Regions from separate parts of the Oricola indica genome, predicted to be linked through region 1. Evidence: riboswitches for the same ligand, from Rfam matches in the RefSeq annotation. Region 1 holds a riboswitch; the other holds the start of a gene.

Region 1 (5,380 bases):
ACCCGGCCTTCGGAACCGTTTTCAATTCACCTGTGCGACACGGATGAAGAGATAGACGATGCATTGCGGCGCTATTTCAAGCAATGCGAAACGGTGGCGGCGAGACGTCTGTTGGCCCCGATCACAGCCCGAGAAATCCACGCGCGCCTGCTGATGGGACAGCACGGCGAGACGCTTCACAAACTGCTTTGGCATGAGAGCGCGGCCAGTCGCATTTTTGAGGCGACGAGGAACATACAAACCCATCTCGCCAGGACCATAGTCGTCAAGGAACTGGCCAGGGATGTCGGCATGAGCAGCTCGGCCTTTTTCGAGCAGTTCAAGGCCGTGACCGGAACGTCTCCACTGCAATATCAAAAGGACCTGCGCCTGCTCCGGGCGCGTGATGCGCTTCAGACTTCCAGCGCAAAAGTATCGGAGATCGCATTCGGTGTGGGATACGAAAGCTCGGCGCAATTTTCGAGGGAGTACTCCCGAAAATTCGGGCGATCGCCGAGACAGGACCGTGAACTCGTGGCGTTCGAGTAAACTACTTGTCAGGCCGGATTTGCTCAGTTTGCCGTAGACGGCCCGCCATTCCCCTCCCGGCCCCATTCTAGACGCGGCTGCCCCTCCCCCCAAAACACTGACCTCATCCCGTTTCGGGCATATCCAGCTGTCCGTTGTGATTTGGCCGGCCAGTCGCTCTTCGAGCACCGTCGGCGGAAAGCCTTCGAGGCGAATTGCGGCGCTTAACCGGCCTGTTTCGTTTTGGCGGGTTGCGCCTGAGGCAGTAAGGTTTTCGCAGTCATGGTCTGAAACACCCGCGAATGCTGCATGACGCGGTTTCGGCCGCTTTTCTTGGCGCCGTAGAGGGCGATGTCCGCCATTTTCAGGAGGTCCGACGCCGACAGATCGTCGACCCCCGCCGGAATCGTCGCGACACCCAGGCTCGCCATCACGATTCCCGCATCGCAAGCGCCATGCTCGATCCTTGCCGCTTCGACTGCCGCGCGCAGGCCTTCGGCGAAAACGATGGCGCCGTCTTCATCGGTGTCGGGAAGGATGACGCAGAACTCCTCTCCCCCATAGCGCGCCAGCAAGTCCGAACCGCGCCTGATCTGCGATCTCAGAACATTCGCCACGCGCTTGAGGCAGATGTCGCCTTCCGGATGACCGTGAAAGTCGTTGAAGGCCTTGAAGTGATCGACGTCGAGTATGATCAGGCTGACCGGGCTCCCGCCGCGTTTGCCGCGCGAAACCTCGCGCTCGAGATACTCGTCGAACGCCCGCCTGTTCACGATGCCGGTCAGCGCATCGGTCCTTGCGAGCGTTTCCATCTCGCTGACAAGGCCGGAGAGCTTCTGCTCGGTCAACCGCATGTCGGTAATGTCGGACACGACGGACAGCGCGCCCAGATTGTGGACCACCCGCGTCCGGGCCAAAACCGTGCGGCCATCGAACAGACGGATTTCCTCCGAACCGCCCCGCTTCATGCCTTGCACGACGTCCCGTATCCAGTCCTCGACGTCCTCCTGCGGAATGTCGATCTGCTCGCGACGCTCCGCCGCGGCGCGCAGAATGGCCGTCAGTTCGGCGCCCGGAACGCGAACGTCCCGCGTCCGTGAGAAGAATGCGTGATACTGATCGTTGCAGTAGACGAGGCGGCTTTCCCGGTCGAAGAGCGCCACGCCGTCCGTCATTTTCGACAGGATCGAAACCAGCAGGCGCCGGTCTTCGTGCAGCCGAAGTTCCGCTTCGACGGCTTCCGTCACGTCCCGCGTAATCCCGACGAGCCCGATGACCTGTCCATCGACATCGCTCACCGGAACCTTCGTCGTTTCGAAGACGCGCGTGTCGCCGGAGGGCAGGTCGACGGTCTCGCGCGTATCGATCCTGTTGTCGGGACTGGTCATCAGATCCTGCTCGGCCGCGAATAATTGCCGTGCCCGTTCAGGTTCGAGATCGAAATCCGACTTGCCGGCCAGAGTAGACTTCAGCTCCGAATCATGATGCGCGGCGACGGCCTTGTTGACCGCGACAAACCGGCTCTGGCGATCCTTGACGTAGAAATAATCCGGCGCCTGCCTGATCGCCGCCAGCAGGAGCGCGCGCTCCCTCAGGCGAAGTTTGCCATGCCAGACGGTAAAAACGACAAACAGCATGCCCACGAAATTCAGGCCCATCGTCAGCAACACCGTCCGGCCCATCGATGCGTCGAGAAGATCCGCTGGGAGCATGAAAACAGCGATATTCGGCAAGGTCGTTGCGCCGAAGGCTACCAGCAGGGCGCGCGGCGCGAACTGGCGCAAGGTCCAGCGGAACGGCAGCCACCGGTAGGCGGCGATGCCGATCAGGGCCGAGAGCAGGATGCCGACGGTTCCGGCAAACCAGCCCGCGCCGCCTTCGATGATTCGGAAGGAGATCGCGGCCAGCGCGGCGATGACGCCGACAATCGGCCCCTCGAGAAAAGCTCCCGTCGCGAGCAAGGCGAACCGAAGATCGAAGAGAAGGCCATCCTGCGTCCGGACCGCCATCGCCATCGTCGCAATCGAGCCCAACCCGACCAGAATGCCCAGGACGACCACCCTTTTGCCGTGAGTGTGCCGCACAAGGGCCTCTTTGGCGAAAAGCCAAACCGACACAAAAAGTCCGACAACCGCCAGATTGGCAATCAGGCCATGGATCATATCATTGGTCCATATTCAGTACGTTTCCGGCCCACGATAGCCACCAAAAGGAAAAAATTCCATAACGCTACGTAAAGGGCGAAATCCTTTACTCCGGCACCCGTCGCACCGACAGATTGACGCCCGTCGCCGCCGGCACTACATTCCGCGGCGTGGTGATTTGGCCGGCCGGCTTGCAGCCACGTAAAAAAACTCGCTAAAGGGCCGAGACGACAGTCAGAGGACGTCCCGACCGGTAGCGTTGTTTCGCGGCCGGTTTTTTTGTTTGAGTGAAAGAGCAAGGCCATGCCGATCCGTATTCCAGACCAGCTTCCCGCCCGCGATATTCTCGTGCGCGAGGGCGTGATGGTCATGGACGACACGACCGCGCTGCGCCAGGACATAAGGCCGCTGCAGATCGGCCTGCTCAACCTGATGCCGAACAAGATCAAGACCGAGACCCAGATCGCCCGGCTGATCGGCTCGACGCCGCTGCAGGTGGAACTGACGCTGGTGCGCGTCGGCGGCCATCAGCCCAAGAACACCTCGGCCGAACACCTGATCTCCTTCTACCACACCTGGGACGAGGTGAAGCACCGCAAGTTCGACGGCTTCATCATCACGGGCGCGCCGATCGAGACGCTGCCCTTCGAGGACGTGACCTACTGGGACGAATTGCAGCGGATCCTCGACTGGACCGAGACCAACGTGCATTCGACCTTCAACATCTGCTGGGGCGCGATGGCGGCGATCTGGCATTTCCACGGCGTGCCGAAATACACGCTTCCGAAGAAGGCCTTCGGCGTCTACCGCCACCGCAACCTGAAGCCGGCCTCGCCCTATCTCGCGGGCTTTTCCGACGACTTCCAGATTTCCGTCTCGCGCTGGACCGAGGTGCGCAAGGACGACATCAGGCCCGACATGGGGCTGGAGGTGCTGATGGAATCGCCGGATACCGGCCTCTGCCTGATCTCGGAAAAGAAGTGCAACCGGCTCTACATCTTCAACCATGTCGAATATGATTCCACGACGCTGGCCGAGGAGTATTTCCGCGACGTTGAAAACGGCACGCCGATCGGCGTGCCGGTGAACTATTTCCCGGAAGACAACCCCGACAACAAGCCGCTCAACCGCTGGCGCAGCCACGCCTTCCTTTTGTTCGGCAACTGGATCAACCAAGTCTACCAGACGACGGAATACGACCTTTCCGAAATCGGGAAGCACCGCGATGCCTGACACGCTTGAAATCCGCCCGCTCGAACGCGGCGACGAGGCCGAATGGCGCCGCCTGTGGACCGCCTATCTGGAGTTCTACGAATCCTCGGTGCCCGAAGAGGTCTACGCGTCGTCCTTCGAGCGCATGCTGGCCGGCAATGGCGGCGCGCCGAACGAGTTTCGCGGCCTGATCGCGCTGGTCGGCGGCAAGCCGGTCGGGCTCGTCCATTACCTGTTCCACCGCCACGGATGGAAGATAGAGAATGTCTGCTATCTGCAGGATCTCTATGCCGACCCGGAGGTGCGCGGCAAGGGAATCGGCCGGGCGCTGATCGAGGCGGTCTACGCGGCCGCCGATGAAGAGGGCTGTCCGGCCGTCTACTGGAACACGCAGCATTTCAACGAGACGGCCCGCAGGCTCTACGACCGGATCGGCAAGCTCACGCCCTTCATCAAATACGCGCGCTGACGCCCGATTGATCTTCTTGCGTCTTTCGCCGACACTCTCCCCGGCTTCGGGGAGGGACAGGCGATGCCGGATCAACGCAAGAATTCGACCACCATCGTCCTGCTCGCCGTCTGGGCAGGACTGTTCATCTGGTCCTTCATCCAGTTCTCGATCACCGAACCGACGGGCGACAGCTTTACACGCGGCCTGAACCGCGTGACAGGGTTCCTCGGCTGGCAACTGGCGGCGGGGCTCGTCGCCGTTCCCGTCTTCTTCCTCGGTCGCGGCCATCCGCGGGGCTCCGGCTTGCGATGGGCAAGCCGCCTACCCGCCGCAGCGGCCCTCGCGCTGGTTCTGGCGATCGTCGGCTTCATCGTCTGGGGCAATTACTTCGCCTAGGGCGCCTTCAGCCCTCCTGACGCGCCAGCCACCACGTGGTGTTGTTGCCGTCGTCGATGCCCCCGCGCCGGTCTCCGTCGGGCTTGAGTTCAAGCAGCTGGACGATCGTGCCGCCTGCGTCCAGCGCGCGTTGGAAGGCTTCCTCCACATCGGCGCAATAGACATGAATGCTGGCCTGCGGCCCCTCCGGCATCTCGCCCATCATCACCACCGTATCGTCGATGCGCGCCTCCGCATGCATGATCGAGCCGTCGTCGCGGCGATGCAGGCGCAACGGTTCGGCGCCGAACACGGCCTTGACGAAATCGAGCGTCTTCTGCGCATCGGGAACGATCAGATAGGGCGACAGGCTGGTGTAGCCCTGCGGTTTGTAATCGGTCATGCGGCCTCCCCTGGCTGGTTACCGCAATCCTGTCACGGGCGGGTACGGGACGTGATGACAGCACATCCCATCGGCGCTAGAAAGCGGCATGTTCATTCCCTTCTTCCTCGAACTGAAAGCCGCCAAGGTGCCGGTGTCGCTGCGCGAATATCTTTCGCTGCTGGAAGGGATGCAGGCCGGGCTCGTGACCTGGGATGTCGAGGGGTTCTATTTCCTCGCGCGCGCGGCGCTGGTGAAGGACGAGCGCCATATCGATCGCTTCGATCAAGTCTTCGCCCATGTGTTCAA
Region 2 (5,380 bases), 3.5 Mb from region 1:
GGCGGTTACGGCGTGGCCGGCATCTTCGACAGCGGAACGCCGGGGCCGACGGTCCTCCTGCGCTGCGAACTCGACGCCCTGCCCATCCACGAGACCGGGTCGCCGGACTGGCGTTCGCAGATCGAGGGCAACGGTCACATGTGCGGCCATGACGGGCACATGGCGATCATGTGCGGAATGGCGCGGCGGTTGCAAACCGAACGGCCGGCGCGCGGCCGCGTCGTCCTGCTTTATCAGCCCGCCGAGGAAACCGGCGTCGGCGCGCGGGGCGTCCTCGACGATCCCCGTTTCGAACAGATCCGGCCGGATTTTGCTTTCGGGCTGCACAACCTTCCCGGCATGAAGCCGGGCGAGGCGGCGATCCGCGAGGGCTCGTTCTGTTTCGCCTCCGAAGGCATGCAGATCCATCTGACAGGCTGGACTTCCCATGCCGCCCATCCGGAAGATGGCCGCAGTCCCGCCAACGCGATGTCGGACCTCGTGACGCGCTTGCCGAACCTGCCCGAGGAACTCGGCATCGCACCCGGCGACGCGCTCGTGACGCTGTCGCATGCCCGTCTCGGAGAGGCCGCCTTCGGCATCGCGCCGGGGGAGGCGTGGATCATGGCGACGCTGCGGGCGCGCACGGACGAATTGCAGGAAAGGCTGATGGCCGTCGCGCGCGAATGCGCCAACGCGGCCGCGAAAGCCGCCGGGCTTGAGGTCGATATCGAAACGTCGGAGCGTTTCGCCGCCTGTTTCAACGACGCTGAGGCGACTGCCATGGTGCGCGAAGCCTGCGCGGAGGCCGGTGTCGCCTGTGGCGAGGTCGATGGCCCGTTCCGCTGGTCGGAGGATTTCGGCCTGTTCTCCTCCGCCGCGCCCTCCGCCTTCTTCGTGCTCGGCGCGGGCGAGGATCAACCGCAATTGCACAATCCGGACTACGATTTCCCCGACGCGATCATTCCTCAAGCGCTGGCGATCTTCGAACGGCTGGTGCGGGGGCGCTGCGGCTGATCAGGAGCAAATCTGAATGAAGCGTTGTTTCCGTGAGCCGATACCGGAACTGTTTGACGCGGCGAGATATTTGGACGCTGCCTTGTCGGCACACCTGGTCGGACGGACAAAGCTATCCTACGAGCTGATCGAGCTAGCTGACATGCCCGTCATCCGAGAATGGACTGAGTCGATTTGGGGTGCTCGAAGTCCTTATGTCACAATTGACACCTCGGTCGTTGCATCTCGAAAGCGCCATCCAATCGCCGTTCAACCGCAACGTATGCCTTCGAATGCGCAAAAAGAAGAATTGCGCCTTCGGGACGGTTACCATTGCCGATTTTGTCACATCCCGGCGGTTCGCTCGGAGATTCGCGTCGCTCTGAAGAAGCTGTATCCAGATGCCCTAAAGTGGGGGCAGCGAAACAACGAACAGCACGCAGCCTTGCAAGCCATGTGGCTGCAATACGATCATGTACTGCCACATGCATATGGCGGCGATAACAACTTGGAGAACCTTGTCGTTACCTGCGCGCCCTGCAATTTCGGAAGGAACAGCTATTCGCTTGCCGAGGCCGGGTTGGAGGATCCGAGAGACAATCCGCCAATCCACTCCTGGTGGGATGGCTTGGAGCGTCTGCTCCAAGCCTGAAATCATCTAGCCGCCGCCAGCGCCCCGTCGATATCGTTCATCAGGTCGTCGGCATCCTCCAGCCCGATGGAAAGTCGCAGCGTGCCGTCCGAAATGCCGAGTTCCTCGCGCGCTTCTGGCGACAGGTTCTTGTGCGTGGTCGTCGCCGGATGGGTGATCAGGCTCTTGGCGTCGCCGAGATTGTTGGAGATGCTAACGATCCCGAGCGCGTTTTCGAAGGCAAAGGCTTCTTTCTTGCCGCCCTTCAGCTCGAAACAGACCAGCGTCGAGCCGCCCTTCATCTGCTTGGGAATGATGTTGGCCTGCGGGTGGTCCGGCCGTCCCGGATAGATCACGCGCTTCACTTCAGAGCGCGACGCCAGGAAGTCGGCGACCTTGCCGGCATTCGCGGTCTGGTTCTTCACGCGCAGCGGCAGCGTCTCCAGCCCTTTGAGCATCACCCAGGCGTTGAACGGGCTCATCGACGGACCGGTGTGGCGGTAATAGTCGTGCAGGTTCTCGTCGATCCATTCCTCGCTCGCCAGCACCACGCCGCCGAGACACCGGCCCTGGCCGTCAATGTGCTTGGTGGTCGAATAGACGACGATATCGACGCCCAGTTCCATCGGCTTCTGGTAGATCGGCGTGGCGAAGACATTGTCGATCACCACCTTCGCGCCGACCGAGCGTGCGACGGCGACCACGTGCTCGATGTCGATGACTTCCAGCGTCGGATTTGTCGGGCTTTCGAAGAACAGCACCTTGGTGTTCTTCTTCACCGCCTGCTCCCAGGCGTTCGGGTCCGTGCCGTCGACCAGCGTCGTCTCGACCCCGTATTTCGGCATCAGCGTCTCGACGATCCAGCGGCAGGAGCCGAAAAGCGCGCGCGCCGCGACCACGTGGTCGCCGGCCTTCACCTGGCAAAGCAATGCTGAGGCAACCGCGGCCATGCCTGAGGCGGTCGAGCGCGCCGCTTCCGCGCCTTCCAGCAGGCACATGCGCTGCTCGAACATCTCGTTGGTCGGGTTTGCGTAGCGCGAATAGATGAAGCCCTCTTCCTCGCCCTTGAAGCGGGCCTCGGCGGCTTCGGCGCTGTCGTAGACGAACCCCTGCGTCAGATACATGGCCTCCGATGTCTCGCCGAACTGCGAGCGCAACGTGCCGCCATGCACCATCTGCGTTGCGGCGGAAAATTTCGACCAGTCAGAAGCCATCTGGAGTCTCCATACAAAAAAACCGGCATGCGTCGCCGCAAAACCGGTTGAACCACGTCTTCTGACGTGCCGCGCGGCCTTTTAGCGAGTTGTTTAACGTGGCTGCAAGCCGACCGGCCAAATCACCACGAACGAAAGCTGTCCATAAGGCTTCGCGGTGCTTGCGTCAACAAATCCGCTCGGGAATGGTGCGCGCCATGATGGGGAACCTCGACAGATGACCGGCGGAATCCTGCCCGACAGTGCCATACGCGCCCTGTTCGAGGCGTCTGCACTCAAATCCGACCGGGCCCTCGATCCTGACCAGATCCAGCCGGCCAGCCTCGACCTGCGGCTTGGCGCGAAAGCCTATCGGGTGCGCGCGAGCTTTATGCCGGGGCGTGACTTCAAGGTGGTCGACAAGCTCGAACAGCTGAAGCTGCACGAGATCGATCTCGAGGTGGGCGCGGTGCTGGAGACCGGCTGCGTCTACATCGTGCCGCTTCTGGAAGAACTGGCGCTGTCCGACGGTATCGCCGCATCGGCCAATCCCAAGAGTTCCACCGGCCGGCTCGATATCTTCACCCGCGTCATGACCGACCACGGCGTCGAGTTCGACAAGATCCCGGCCGGCTATCGCGGTCCGATCTATCTGGAGGTCAGTCCGCGCACCTTCCCGATCGTGGTGCGCACCGGCTCGCGCCTGTCGCAGGTCCGTTTCCGCTCCGCCAACACGATCCTGGGCGCGGATGATCTGTCGGCGCTGCATGAAACAGAAACGCTGGTCGCCGGCGACAATCCGATCGTCACTCAGGCCGGCATTGCCGTCTCGGTCGATCTGTCCGGCGACAAGCAGGGCCTCGTCGGCTATCGCGGCAAGCATCACACGGCAGTGGTCGATGTCGACAAGCGCGGCGCGCTCGACGTTCTGGATTTCTGGGAGCCGCTCTATGTGCGCGACCGCAAGGAACTGATCCTCGACCCGGACGAATTCTACATTCTCGTCAGCCGCGAGGCCGTACACGTCCCGCCGGACTACGCCGCCGAGATGACGCCCTTCGATCCGCTGGTCGGCGAATTCCGCGTCCATTATGCGGGGTTCTTCGATCCCGGCTTCGGCCACAGTGAGGCGGGCGGCACGGGCAGTCGCGCCGTGCTGGAGGTGCGCAGCCACGAGGTGCCCTTTGTCCTTGAGGATGGCCAGACGGTCGGACGCCTCGTTTACGAGCGCATGGAAAAGCGCCCGGACCATCTCTACGGCATCGATCTCAAGTCCAACTACCAGGCCCAGGGCCTGAAGCTCTCCAAGCACTTCCGCTCATTGTGAGGTGCGCTCCGCGCGCAACGCCTTGATCTCTTCCCTGAGTTTGCCGAGTTCCGACAGGATCGCGGTCTGGTCGTAATGCAGCGTCGCCCGGTCCGAGGCGGCCTCCTCGTCATGCTCCTTTTGCATCGCCGAGACGATGACGCCGATGAAGAGGTTCAGCACCGTGAAGGTGGTGCAGAGAATGAAGGGGATGAAGAACGCCCAGGCCCATGGATAGACATCCATCACCGGGCGGACGATGCCCATCGACCAGCTTTCCAGCGTCATGATCTGGAACAGGGAATAGGCCGAGGCGGCGATCGAGCCGAACCATTCCGGAAAGGTCGCGCCGAACAGCTTCGTCGCCATCACGGAGAAGACGTAGAAGAACAGGCCGAGCAGCATCATGATCGAGCCCATTCCCGGCAGCGCGGCCAGCAATCCGCCGATCACGCGGCGCAGCGACGGCACGACGCTGATCAGCCGCATCACGCGCAGTATACGCAGCGCCCGCAGCACGGAGAACGCGCCGGCCGAGGGGATCAACGCGATCCCGACCACGAAGAGATCGAAGATGCGCCACGGGCTCCTGAAGAACGCACCCCTGTAGACGGCGAACCGCGCGATCAGTTCGACGACGAAGACGCCAAGGATGATCCGGTCGACCGCCATGATCAGCCCGCCCGCCTGCACCATGACGGCGGACGAGGTTTCCAGGCCGAGACTGACGGCATTGATGATGATCAGGATGACGATCGCCTGCTCGAAGCGCTGCGATTCGACGAGGGTTGCGAGACGTTGCATGGGCTCTTTTTCGTCCGGTGCCAGGGTCGCGGTTTCGCTCGTCAATATGGGGAGCGCGGGACGATTTGCGAGATGTCAGATACGATGCCGCACGCCATCCGGGTCGTGCGGCGCGTGCGGGGTTTTCTCCCAGAGGAACGGCATTCGGTAGCAAACGCACCAAGCGCGGGGCTAGGCCGTGAGGTGGCGCGCGGCGGTGGGCGCGGCTTTATGCCTGATTGGGGTGAACCCGATAAGCGCCGATGCGAGTGTCTTCGGCGTGTTCTCTGAGGTCAAACCGCTCTTGCAAAATCCACCGCCGTTCACTGACAATAGCGTCGTACTTGACTTGAATCGCTATGCGGCAAGAAAGACAATCGAGGTTCTGAATAGTCCAGAACTCATCGGCGGTGATTGTCGCGCGATAAATTTCGCGCTTCTCTCCCGGCGGGATTTCCCGATATTGATCGGGTCGGATCGACAAACTGGATG

The links. Region 1 has a riboswitch for S-adenosylmethionine ahead of metA (homoserine O-acetyltransferase MetA). Riboswitches for the same ligand answer to the same signal wherever they lie in the genome.
Region 2: another riboswitch for S-adenosylmethionine. It lies ahead of ACQK2M_RS22670 (O-succinylhomoserine sulfhydrylase); the one in region 1 lies ahead of metA (homoserine O-acetyltransferase MetA).

What each region holds. Positions count from the first base shown of each region.
Region 1 covers NZ_OZ245747.1:1,063,127-1,068,506, reverse strand. Annotated here, with positions in the region: gene ACQK2M_RS05495 (AraC family transcriptional regulator N-terminal domain-containing protein) at 1-528, shown strand, start outside; gene ACQK2M_RS05490 (diguanylate cyclase) at 732-2,591, opposite strand; SAM riboswitch at 2,812-2,889, shown strand; gene metA (homoserine O-acetyltransferase MetA) at 2,955-3,884, shown strand; gene ACQK2M_RS05480 (N-acetyltransferase family protein) at 3,877-4,332, shown strand; gene ACQK2M_RS05475 (hypothetical protein) at 4,396-4,710, shown strand; gene ACQK2M_RS05470 (VOC family protein) at 4,718-5,092, opposite strand; gene ACQK2M_RS05465 (vWA domain-containing protein) at 5,181-5,380, shown strand, end outside.
Region 2 covers NZ_OZ245747.1:4,576,262-4,581,641, reverse strand. Annotated here, with positions in the region: gene ACQK2M_RS22680 (amidohydrolase) at 1-996, shown strand, start outside; gene ACQK2M_RS22675 (HNH endonuclease) at 1,013-1,627, shown strand; gene ACQK2M_RS22670 (O-succinylhomoserine sulfhydrylase) at 1,630-2,820, opposite strand; SAM riboswitch at 2,882-2,959, opposite strand; gene ACQK2M_RS22665 (2'-deoxycytidine 5'-triphosphate deaminase) at 3,038-4,126, shown strand; gene ACQK2M_RS22660 (ion transporter) at 4,118-4,909, opposite strand; gene ACQK2M_RS22655 (hypothetical protein) at 5,118-5,380, opposite strand, start outside.